Regions from separate parts of the Peribacillus sp. NPDC056705 genome, predicted to be linked through region 2. Evidence: riboswitches for the same ligand, from Rfam matches in the RefSeq annotation. Region 2 holds a riboswitch; the other holds the start of a gene.
What was found. A riboswitch is a leader RNA that binds a small molecule or an ion and turns the genes downstream of it on or off. The one in region 2 is predicted to bind S-adenosylmethionine.
Positions count from the first base shown of each region.

Region 1: it holds a riboswitch for S-adenosylmethionine, as region 2 does, so the genes downstream of both, ACFRAK_RS24545 (Na+/H+ antiporter NhaC family protein) here and ACFRAK_RS20405 (YezD family protein) in region 2, are expected to answer to the same signal.

Region 1 covers NZ_JBHTYI010000037.1:31,648-37,732, reverse strand. Annotated here, with positions in the region: gene ACFRAK_RS24550 (chromate transporter) at 1-99, shown strand, start outside; gene ACFRAK_RS24545 (Na+/H+ antiporter NhaC family protein) at 316-1,632, opposite strand; SAM riboswitch class I at 1,825-1,932, opposite strand; gene ACFRAK_RS24540 (SOS response-associated peptidase) at 2,202-2,873, opposite strand; gene ACFRAK_RS24535 (hypothetical protein) at 2,934-3,089, opposite strand; gene hutG (formimidoylglutamase) at 3,380-4,336, opposite strand; gene ACFRAK_RS24525 (LysR family transcriptional regulator) at 4,460-5,362, shown strand; gene ggt (gamma-glutamyltransferase) at 5,508-6,085, opposite strand, start outside.
Region 2 covers NZ_JBHTYI010000022.1:25,658-31,742, reverse strand. Annotated here, with positions in the region: gene ACFRAK_RS20430 (DUF3906 family protein) at 1-83, opposite strand, end outside; partial or broken gene ACFRAK_RS20425 (nitrite/sulfite reductase) at 104-1,729, opposite strand; gene cysC (adenylyl-sulfate kinase) at 1,746-2,345, opposite strand; gene sat (sulfate adenylyltransferase) at 2,389-3,537, opposite strand; gene ACFRAK_RS20410 (phosphoadenylyl-sulfate reductase) at 3,567-4,271, opposite strand; gene ACFRAK_RS20405 (YezD family protein) at 4,454-4,597, opposite strand; SAM riboswitch class I at 4,768-4,876, opposite strand; gene ssuE (NADPH-dependent FMN reductase) at 5,156-5,689, opposite strand; gene ACFRAK_RS20395 (TetR/AcrR family transcriptional regulator) at 5,901-6,085, opposite strand, start outside.

The sequences.
Region 1 (6,085 bases), on a different contig from region 2:
GTTTTTGGATTATCGTTATTTGCCCTAATGAAATTACGCTGGCACCCAGCTTATGTAATTATACTTTCTGGTTTAGTTGGTGTTGTCCTCTATTCATGACAAATGCCGCACGCAAAACGATTAATAATATGAACCGGAATGAAGCAGTTATTTTGGTTATGAAATAAGTTGTTTACCATAAATTAAAGAAATCCCTAGCAGATGAATTGATTACTTTATGAACACTTATACTGACATAAGTGGGAAGATTTCACCCATACAGAAAACACCCTGTATCCAATGATTCAGGGTGTTTTTTTCATTATTATCCTCTTTTTAATAAGTCCGTTTCTTCGATTCATCATTTCCCGACTGAAACCGTGGATAACCAATCAAGATGGCAACGACTCCACAAAGTCCAATTAGTATTGGGTAATATGAATACGGCAAGATGCTTATGGGAGAGATCTTTGCTACCCCTGCTGCAACAAGCAGCTGTGCCCCATATGGAATCACCCCTTGGATACAACAGGCAAAAACGTCAAGGATGCTCGCCGATTTACGCGGATCAATCCCATACTTTTCAGCGATGTTTTTGGCAAGTGGCCCGGCAATGATAATCGAAATCGTGTTATTTGCCGTTGAAAGGTTCGTCAAACCAACAAGCCCGGCAATGCTGAATTCCGCCCCTTTTTTTGATTTGCTATTTCGTGTCACGAGGTGGAGTAGATAATCGATGCCACCATTATGTTTGATTACAGCAACCATACCTGCAATTAAAATGGCAAGGAAGGAGATTTCATACATTCCCGCCATTCCCTCACCAACTTTTTGAATGACACCCAACGGTTGATAACTTCCATCCGCCAAGCCGATAATTCCGGCAAGGACGATTCCGATGGATAGGACCAGGAACACATTGACTCCTGCCAATGCAGTGATCAATACGCAAAGGTATGGAAGAATCTTCACCCAATTATAAGAATTTTGGGTGATGTCGGCTTGTTCACCCATCGTTAATATTCCTAGGATAGCACATGTGATGATGGCCGCAGGTAAAACGATGAAAAAATTCACCTTAAACTTATCCTTCATTTTCGTTCCCTGTGTTCGAACTGCAGCGATTGTCGTATCTGAAATGAAGGATAGGTTATCCCCAAACATCGCACCACCAATAACGGCCGCCATTGAGAGGGCAAGCGAAATATCGGTTTGCTCGCTAATTCCCACCCCGATAGGTGCTAGGGCTACAATCGTTCCCATGCTCGTTCCCATAGATAGGGAAATAAAACAAGCGATAATGAATATCCCTACCATTAAAAGATTTTGCGGAAAAACCGCTAAGGCAAGATTCACGGTTGATTCAACTGCCCCCATACCATTCGCAACTTCGGAAAAAGCGCCGGCTAAAAGGAAAATGATTACCATTAACATAATATTAGCGTCACCGGCACCTTTACAGAAAATATCAACCTTTTGATTGAAACTTTCTTTCCGATTCATTGCCAATGCAGCTGCTGATGCAATAGAAATGGCTACAATCACCGGAAATGAATAAAAATCTTTAGTGACGATTCCGGACCCTATAAATAAAATTAAAAATACGACAAATGGAATCAATGCCCATGGATTCCCTTTATTGTTTGCACTCATGATGTACACCTCTTTTTATTTTTCCCATGACATGTGTCATAGCCTTTATTCTTTTAACAGTTTTCGCAAATAACGCCAATTTGAGCTTGATTATCCAGTGATGGAGCTATAGCAAAAAAAAACAGCTGTCAGCATAAAAAAGACCCCTTCTATTAAAACAAGAAGAGGTCTTTTAATTTATAAAAAACACCCTCCTTATCTTTCAGGCGAAAATCAGCCTGCTGGATTTGGCACAGCACTCCCATTAAGTCCGCTGCCGAGACATCTTCGGGCCAGTCCCTCCGTCTCTCTTGATAAGAAGATCAAAATTATATAATTTATCAACTATTACGATACCTGTCAGAAAAGTACCAAACTGGAAACTTGCTGTAACCATCTGTGTTTGTTAAAGCGACATCGAAGTCGTTTTGAAAAGCAAATATAAGAGTACAGCATTTTGTCTATTTTCGCAAGGTTTAGTTTTATAGTATTCACATGCACTTCTTACTGTTTGCAGTTAATCAGTACAATGAGTCTTCCACTGATATTTATCCGGGCGGAATTAATATAAAAAGAGGTCTAATGACCTCTCAGCAAATTTGTTGTATTAGATTAGGTGAATTTTTTTTAGTCGAGTTCACATCAGTCGATACCTCAAAAGCTTCCATTTGTTCTGAGTCGAATGACTTTAAATACTGCTGCAGATATGCAGGATCATTAATGGATGGATTCAACCAATCTTTTTCATCTTCTGGTTTAAGGATTACAGGCATACGATCATGAATGCTGGTCATCAGCTCATTAGGAACGGTTGTTATAACGGAGCACGTGTAAATGCTGAGGCCTTCGGGAGATTTCCAGGATTCCCATATACCGGCCATTCCAAATGGAGCATGATTCTTCATTTTTATTCGCATCGGTATTTTTCTTTCTGGTGTCTTTTTCCATTCGTAAAATGAGTCAGCGATTATCAAGCATCTCTTCTTCTTATACGCATTCTTGAAGCTTGCTTTCTCTGCAATGGTTTCCGCTCTGGCATTGATCATTTTATAGCCAACTTTTTCGTCTTTTGCCCAGAATGGAATGAGTCCCCACCGAAGATATCCAAGTCGGTTCATTGCCCCGTCATTAATGACGGATAACACGGATTGGGAGGGAGCAATATTGTAGCTGAATTGGTATTCCTCATCAAATGATCCTTGTATATCAAACCGATCTTTTATTTCTTCAATGTCAGTGAAAAGGGTGAAACGTCCACACATAATATCGCCTACCGTATTAAGATTTATTACAGTGTAACAAATGGAACAAGCAGGCACAAATCAGTGTTCTAAAATCCTGATGTCGGTAAATGGCTGATTAAATAATTCGCTGGAAATCAAAAGGGTGCCAAGGACTTCTCTTTCATCTTCAGCTTTAATGATTTCCGACAAAATCAAGGTACTGCCATTCCTTACCGTTACTTTATATTCATTCATGGAATCCCCCCTCAATAGGCTAGATGGTTGTTATTATAAACTAAAAATCCACAAGTATCAGTATTGAACTCTGGCAGAGTCATGGTTAATCTTCTAATGAAGAGGCAGCATGGAGGTTCCTTTACACCTTAAAGGGTTAGTCGAACAAAGCCCGGGAGCATGAATCCTTGAATTGGCGGCGTAAAAAAGACTGCCCATGAATGAATCATGGACAGTCAGGCGCTGTAAAAGGTTTTTCGCTTCAATACAGATAGATGATTATGGAGATGGCATTTTAGGAAAGCCATTCATTATTTAAAATGAAGTAAAACCTCATTTATTAAATGTGCTGCCAATGTAACGGTTATATTATTTTCATCCAACGAAGGATTCACTTCCGAGATATCAAAGGAGAGGATCTTTTCATTCGATACGATATGCCTGATAATGGCACGGACCAATTTCGGATTCAGTCCAAAAGGCGATGGAGCACTTACCCCAGGTGCGTAGGCTGAATCAATAACGTCTGTACATAATGTAAGAATAATGTAGTCATATTCCTTAGCGAATTCATTTATCCGCCGCTTAGTTTCATCCATTTCATTCAATGACAAATCTTCTTCCAATATGTAATCGACCTTACTTCTCTCGGCAGTTTCAAACAGTGCCTTCGTATTCCCCTGCTTCTGAATTCCGACACATAAATAGCCACAATTTTTATCTTCGTCCAAAATTTGCTTAAACATCGTTCCTGATGAACTCTCTTTTTCATAAGGCCTCATATCAAAGTGAGCGTCAATATTAATGATTCCCAAGCTAGCTTTTGGTCCAATGGATTTCCTAATCCCAAGATAATGGCCATACAGGGTTTCATGCCCTCCGCCAAGTATGATAGGAATCGCTTTACTCTCCAATATCCGGGTAACAGCCGAACCCAGTTGGGATTGAGCGGCCTCCATCTCTGAACCTTCACATATTACATCACCAGCATCCACCAGCTCGGTTTGGGAAGGTAAATGACAGGGTAATTTCGCCAATGACTGCCTAATATGATCAGGCCCTTCTGCTGCACCAATCCTGCCTTTATTCCTTTTGACGCCTTCATCACATTTGAAGCCAATCAATCCAAAGGTCCTGGATGAATTGGAAGAGATGGCCAATTCCGAAATCGGTGCCAAACGTACTCTTTGGTGGTACCTGAAGCTGTCCATGTCAGATTGGGAATCAATTCTTCCATTCCAATAATTTAAAGTCGGATTTGTATACATAATTTCTCCTTTATTTAAAAAATTCCGAAATATCTTTTTTCAAAATTATAAATGAGATAATATATAATTACCAATACAAAATTTCAATATATCTATAGTTTAAGACTATAGAAAGGAGAATATATGGATCTTCGTCAACTTCGATATTTCACTACAATTGTCCGGGAAAAGAATTTCTCAAAAGCAGCAAAAACGCTGCATATATCACAACCTTCCCTAAGTAATGCCATATTGAAATTAGAAAATGAAGTTGATTTTCAGCTTTTGGAACGCAATACAAGGGGACTTGAGCTTACAGAAGCAGGGGAGATTTTCTATACGAGATCTGTTGATCTGTTAAGAAGATTCGATAATATGCAGGTGGAGCTTAAAGAAATGAAGGATGTCGGAAGCGGAACCGTATCAATAGGTTCCATAGAATCATTCAAATTTTGGTTCCCGAAGATCATCAGGAATTTTAAAATCAATTATCCTAAAATTCATATAAAAGTCAGGGAAATATTAGGGGAAGAGAAGGTTTTCGATTCGTTAAATCGGTATAATGTTCATTTCACCATCACGAACCAGCCCATCAACAACGATGAAATTCTGTCCACTCCCCTTTATAATGAAAGATTCATGCTTTTGATCCATAAAGATGACGATTTAAACGGAAAAGAGTCCATCACTTTCCAAGACATAGCAAAGAAAGAATTGATCATCAGTACAACTGGATTTCAAACAAGAGATGATATCTTAAGAGCATTTAAGGATGAAAATGCAATTCCCAATATCCTATACGAAATAGAAAGGCTTGAAACGGCTTGCAGTTTGGTGGAAGCAGGGCTTGGGGTTACAATTTTACCGGAAAACTATATAAGATCCGCTGCCCCCCCCAATACTGCAATTCGCGCAATCGATTCAAATTATTTGGAAAGGACTGTTTACCTGGCTTATTTGAAAGATCGATATCTGTCTCCCGCGGTATGTAGGTTAATCGAGGACATTCATAGCTTTTTTAAGAGTGATGTCAGGAACGGTGACTAAAAAAATCAACGGTAATGACAAAAAAACATTCCCCATATGCACATTGCACAGGGGGAATGTTTGATTTTATTGCTTTGGCCATTTCCCTCGATTTCCTTATAAACTGCTTGCTAGAGCAGTTTCAGTCTAAATTCGTCAGGGTAAATTAATTCGTGACACTGCCATCATCGTCTGGATCTCCAATACCCGCCGGATCTTTTTCCAATAGTGCCTCTTTGTCTTTTTCGTTCCATTTTGTTTTATATCCTAATGATTTCGCAACCCTTAACACCGGTAGATACGATTTTTTATCTGGTTTGAATGTTTCCAAGTCCCCTGTTCCAATTGCACCCAAACCAAGTAACAATTTGTCTGATTGGATATAGGGTTTTTCATCTATCAGTTTCATTTGTTCAGCTGAATAAGGATAAACCGCTCCATTCACTTTTAAGGTAAACGGTCCCTTTTTTTCTTCTTTTATTTCTTTTGGCTTTTTCGATTTATAGGAAACATTATACACTCCTTGAACAGTTCCTTCTCTCGTATTATCGGCTCCCCCATACATTTTCCCTTTTTCATAATCATAAATAACAGCTTGCACATTTCCGATATGCTGGGGTTTTTCTTCATAAACATGGCCTTTTGCCATTAACTCCAACCTTGTATTTTGTTCAATTCCCGGTTCCCATCTAACTGTCGGATATCCAGCGGAATAAATACGCGGCGCTAATATGGCATCTTGGA
Region 2 (6,085 bases):
AAAGCCTTTTCATCTGAATCGGCAACAATGATGACATGGATTGGTTTTTCCTTGATAGTGACTTCAAAACGGTATAGATTCATGGAATGCTTACCTTCCCCTATTAAACGGAAACTCCCGCTAATATATCATCAAGTTTACTTTGTAACTCGTCTACCCCTATCCTTTCCACAAAATCGAGAAAGGTTTCTGATAGAAGTTTTGTTTCTTTGAAAAATAGGATCAATTCTTTCAAAACATGATAGAGCTGATCAGCTTCCACTTTTCCTTTAAGTTTTTCATTGAACTTCCCGCCTTCGTCCAGCGTTCCTCCAACGTATATTTCAAATGCCTCGACCATCTTTTTGTCCTGGTTTTTCATTTTTATGCCTTGCAGCCCTATTTCGGCGATGGCTCTTTGACCGCAATTATTCGGACAACCGACCATATGCATCCTTACAGGTACATCGAGATCTATTTCCTTGTCCAGTGATTCAGAAATGGTCCTCATTCGGTTTTTAGTTTCTACAAGGGCCAGGTTGCAATACTCAATGCCTGTACAAGAGACGGAATAACCAATGAATTTCTTTGGTTGATATGGAAATCTTTCAAAGATGGTTTCCTGCTTTAATTCCTCAAGTTTTGCATCCGGCACATTGGGAATGATTAGATTTTGGGAATTACAGTTGCGGATTTCACCATTTCCATATTTTTTCGCAAGTTCGGCAAACTCAATCACTTCGTCCGGATTTAGACGACCCACTGGTATATTGACTCCAACATAGTTAAGACCATCTTGCTTTTGTTTATGGATGCCGTAGAAATAACCTGCATTCCATCCCTTCACCGCACTTTCTCCCTTTTCAGGAAGCGGACCGGTGTATTCCAGCAATTTTTCCTTGAATTGTTCAGGACCCCAGTCAGCAACAAGGAATTTCAAGCGCGAGCGATGACGCTTTTCACGGTACCCAAAGTCACGGAATATCGTCGTGATGGCGGCCGCTACTTCCACTGTTTTTTCAGGTAAAATGAATAAATCAAGTTCTTCTGCCAGCATCGGAACGGAGGAAAGCCCCCCGCCTACTTTCACGTGAAATCCAACTTCCGTCACCCCATCGATTTCTTTAGTGGCTGGATTGAATGAAACACAGTTGATTTCAGCATTCGAAGCATTATGGATATTAGCACTGATGGACATTTTATATTTCCTCGGAAGGTTGGAATAGTCTTCGTTAAGGCGGAAATACTCAAATACATCATAAAGTACCTCGCGTGTATCAAAAAGTTCATCGGGATCGATGCCTGCTAATGCATTCCCGATGATATTACGTGTGATATCACCACAAGCACCAGCCGTAGTCATTCCAACCTTTTCCAAACGATTTAAGATATCCGGGACTTGTTCGATAGTCAGCCAGTGGAATTGAATGGCTTGACGGGTTGTAATGTCATATACGCCCCTCCCGTAATCTTTTGCGATGTTAGCTAGAGTTATTTGTTGATCATACGTCAGGATACCTCCGGGAATAACGACACGCATCATCCAGTAACCAGCTTCTTTTGGCCGTTGCAGGTATAGACCTGCCCACTTGAACATATCCCAATTCTCTTTAGGGATGGAATCAAAACCATTTGCTGCTTAATGTGGAATATCATCAAATATCTTCAATCCGTCTTTTTCCAATTTCCAGATTTCCGTTTTATTTTTAGCGATTAGTGGATTTTCCGACCAAAATTTTTCGTAAACCATTACATTTCCTCCTTGATTAAATCGCTTTCTTTGCTGTCAAATAGCCGATTACCTGTTCAACACACTCTTCAATGCTGTATTGGTCGGATTCTAAAATGATTTCCGGTTGTTCTGGTTCTTCGTACGGAGAGTCGATTCCGGTAAAATCTTTTATGATTCCTTTACGTGCCTTATCATATAGACCCTTTGGATCACGCACCTCACACTCTTCGATCGGACACTTTATGTATACTTCAATAAACTCCCCTTCTTCGAGTAAATCACGTACAATCTGCCGATCTGCCCTGAATGGAGATATGAAGGCAGTCAATACGAACTGCCCACTATCCACGAATAACTTGGAAACCTCACCGATCCGCCTAATATTCTCGGTTCGATCCTCTTCAGAAAAACCTAAATCTTTATTTAAACCGTGGCGGATATTATCACCATCCAAAACATAGCTTCGAATATTCCGATTATATAATTCTTTTGCGACCGCGTTCGCAATCGTTGATTTTCCGGAACCCGAGAGTCCTGTAAACCATAGAACTGTGCTTTCATGCCCGTTTTGCTTCCGGCGGAGCTCCTTGGTCAATGACGTTTCATGCCAAGTGACATTCGTACTTTTACTCATATAATAATCCCCCTCTTCATGTGATCCTTCAATTTATGTCCTATCAGTTATAAACTTCATTCTTTTTCAGACCTTCGATCAACACCTCGATGACCTCTTTACGGCTAAAGGTAGCTGGAGGAATTTCTCCATTACGCAACATTTCCCTTACCTTCGTTCCAGACAGGATGACATGATCTTCCCTGCCGTGCGGACAAGTTTTAGCGGAAGCCATGTTGCCGCATGCTTTACAGTAAAAACTATGTTCAAAGAATAATAACGTGATCCCTAACTCATCGGCGTTAAAATTCCCAAAGATTTTTTGGGCATCATATGTGCCATAATAATCGCCCACACCCGCATGATCACGTCCGACGATAAAATGGGTGCATCCATAATTTTTACGGACCATTGCATGGAAAATGGCTTCTCTAGGTCCTGCATAACGCATGGCAGCAGGGAAAACTGCAAGGGAGACACGATCCTTGGGATAATATTTCTCAAGCAGCACTTTGTAACTTTCCATTCTTACATCTGCCGGAATGTCATCGGATTTAGTGGCACCTACGAGAGGATTTAAGAATAAGCCGTCGACAATCTCCAATGCTGTCTTTTGAATATATTCATGTGCACGGTGAACAGGGTTCCTCGTTTGGAAACCGACAACCGTTTCCCACCCTTTTTCAGCAAAAGCTTTCCTTGTCTCGACAGGGTCCAGATAATTAGCTTGGAATAACGGACGCTCTATTCTCTTAATCAACTTTATTTCCCCGCCGACATATACATCACCGCGGTTAAATAAATTTTTCACTCCGGGATGCTTCTCATCATCCGTTTGATATACTAATGTCGCTTCCAATTGCTTATCCGGAGTGTAAATATCGGAAACGGTGAGAACCCCGTATGTTTCACCCTCATGAGTCAGCGTTACTTCTTCACCTATAGTAAGGGTTTCTGCAATTTCTTTGGTCAAAGGAAGCGTAATCGGGATGCTCCATACATGTCCGCTGCTAAGCCTCATATCCCTGACCACTGTCTCATAGTCACTTTTTGTAAAGAATCCCTTAATCGGACTGTAGGCACCAGTGCCTATCAATTCAAGATCACTTAAAGCGATTTCATCGATTTCGATTGCCTTTGTTATTTTACTAAAATCATATTTTGGTTCCCAAAGATCGATTAATGTTCCTCCGTGCGGTAGACTGATTGTCATGCTAATTTCCCCCTATGGTTTCTATTTATTTAAGATAAATGCAATCCGCATTCCGTTTTTTGTGCTCCTTGCCAACGGCCTGAGCGTAAATCATCTGCATTGAATGCAGGTGCTGTACACGTTTTACATCCAATGCTAGGATATCCATTATCATGCAGGATATTATATGGAAGTCCGTTTTTGTGGGCGTAGCGCCAAACGTCTTTCCATGTCCAATGTATGAGTGGACATATTTTAACCGACTTGAACTTATTATCCTTATTGATATACTCGGTTTTAGCCCTTGTTTCGGATTGCTCCCTCCGCAGTCCCGAAAGCCAGGCTGTTGCCGTTGAAAGCACATCGGTAAGCGGAATGATCTTACGGATGTTACAGCACTTATTGGAATCACTAAGCCATAATTCATCCCCATATTCCGCTGCTTGTTCCTCAAGCGTCAAGGCAGGTTTCTTCATTTCGATTGAAAGTTTTGGATAGCGCTTCTTCACTTGCTCGATCAATTGGTAGGTCTCTTCAAAATGAACATCTGTATCAAGGAAAACAATTTTTGCCGAAGGGTTGACCTTCGCCAATAAATCCGTAAGCACGATGCCTTCAATACCAAAACTGCAAGCATAAATCAGTTTGTTTCCATAATGGTCATTCGCCCATTGCAGAACTTCCAAAGCTCCTTTTGTGTCACTGTCTTCAGGAAATACAGGGAATTCCCCTGAATTGAAATTTTCATAGTTTATTAATCCAGCCAACTTTTGTAGCCCCCTCTAAAAACTTGCTGTATCAGATTAGAGTAACTGTTGATCAATACCCGTTTTAATCTTCCCCAGTTTATTTGATTCTAGGAAAAAGAGACGAATCTAACCAATACTCTCTTTATATCAGTTAAACCCGCCTCTAGTTTTTCTAGTCAGCAGATACCTTATTTAATTCTTAATTTTTCATTTCTTTCCATTTGAATGATTTTACCATCCTGGACTATAAGTGTAATCGATCCATATTTCATTGAATTAAGCATTTCTTGAAGTCGTTCAAATATTTCTTCAAGCTGATTCTCTTTATCCAAACCAGTTCCTCCTTTAAGAAAATCTGCGAATATTTTATTTTCGACGCTGATTAAATGAATTTCTTAATTTTATATAATTCCATACAACCTTACATTGTTATGGTTTACCTGAAATTTTTCCAAAAACAAAAATCTTTCCATGATGGAAAGATCCCAAGGTAAATATCATTACCTTATCTTCCAAAATGATCAACATTTTGTTGGAGGTAGCACCTTGCATCCATCATGCAGGTTGCTGGACTTCAAAGGGCCAATTCCCTCCGTCGCTCTGGATAAGTTTTATTATTTTAAATATTAACATATATTTAATCCTTGTCAATGGAGTTTTCTTATAAAATAACTTGGTTTAATATTATGGATGAACTGTTATTTTTATACACACTATTCAATTTATGATTTTATGTTCATTTAAATACGAAAATAGACTCATTTTTTTAGATAGAGTCTCCAAAAAAATGAGTCTATTTTCATTAATAAACCTATTATTGACGAATGTAATCACTTTAAGAAATACGTTTGAATGCCAGTCCTTTTGTTGAAGGGATTACTTGAAATTCATTAATTTCTTAACTGTATTGCTTCTACAAATTCTTGAACTTGACTCTGGACACGATCAATTAAATGTGAATCATTAATCGGATTTTCAGAATTCTGTTTATCTATTTCCTTATCAACAAAGTAAATGCCCTGAAGCGGTTCGCCTTTTAATATTGAGATTAATGGTTTAAGCGCATAGTCAATCGCCAATAGATGCCTGTTACTTCCACCAATCATGATTGGCAGAACTGGCTTACCCTTGAAAGCACCTTCTGGCAGCAAATCAATCAAGGCTTTTAATACACCTGTATAAGAAGCCTTATAAACCGGTGAACCAATGATGATTCCTCTGGCTGCTTGAATTCTCTCTGAAAGTTTTAAAATATCTTCGCTATTATATTTCCCTTGGAATAAATCATCTGCTGAGAAATCCGTTATTGAGAAATAAGCTGTGGTAAATCCTTCTTTTTCGACTAATGATTGAATATGTTTTAGTGAAATGTCCGTTCTTGATGGAATAGCCGGACTTCCTGATAAAATTACGATATCGCTCATACAATCCCCCTCCATTGTTACATGATTTCCAGATAAATTCTTCGTAAAGCATTTCGTGTAGTATACATTTATCGTAATAGTCTGAAAAATATAAGTCAAATCTTACACTCTGGTTTAATAGATTCACAAATTTGACTGCATCGTTTCTGAATGCATATAAAACGGTCATATTTGCGGCTTGATGCACATGCCTTTAAATATGACCGTTTCTTTATGTATGATTTTGTTTACCATGAATACCATATACCAAAAGTTGTGCAATGTTCTTAATTCGTTCAGGAGTAAAATACGGCTCCTTTTTTTGTTGATGGATTTCATAATGTGTAGATAATGCCAATGTAAAAGAAATGATCCCTACATTAAATAGGATAATGTCAGAGATATATTGTATCTCTC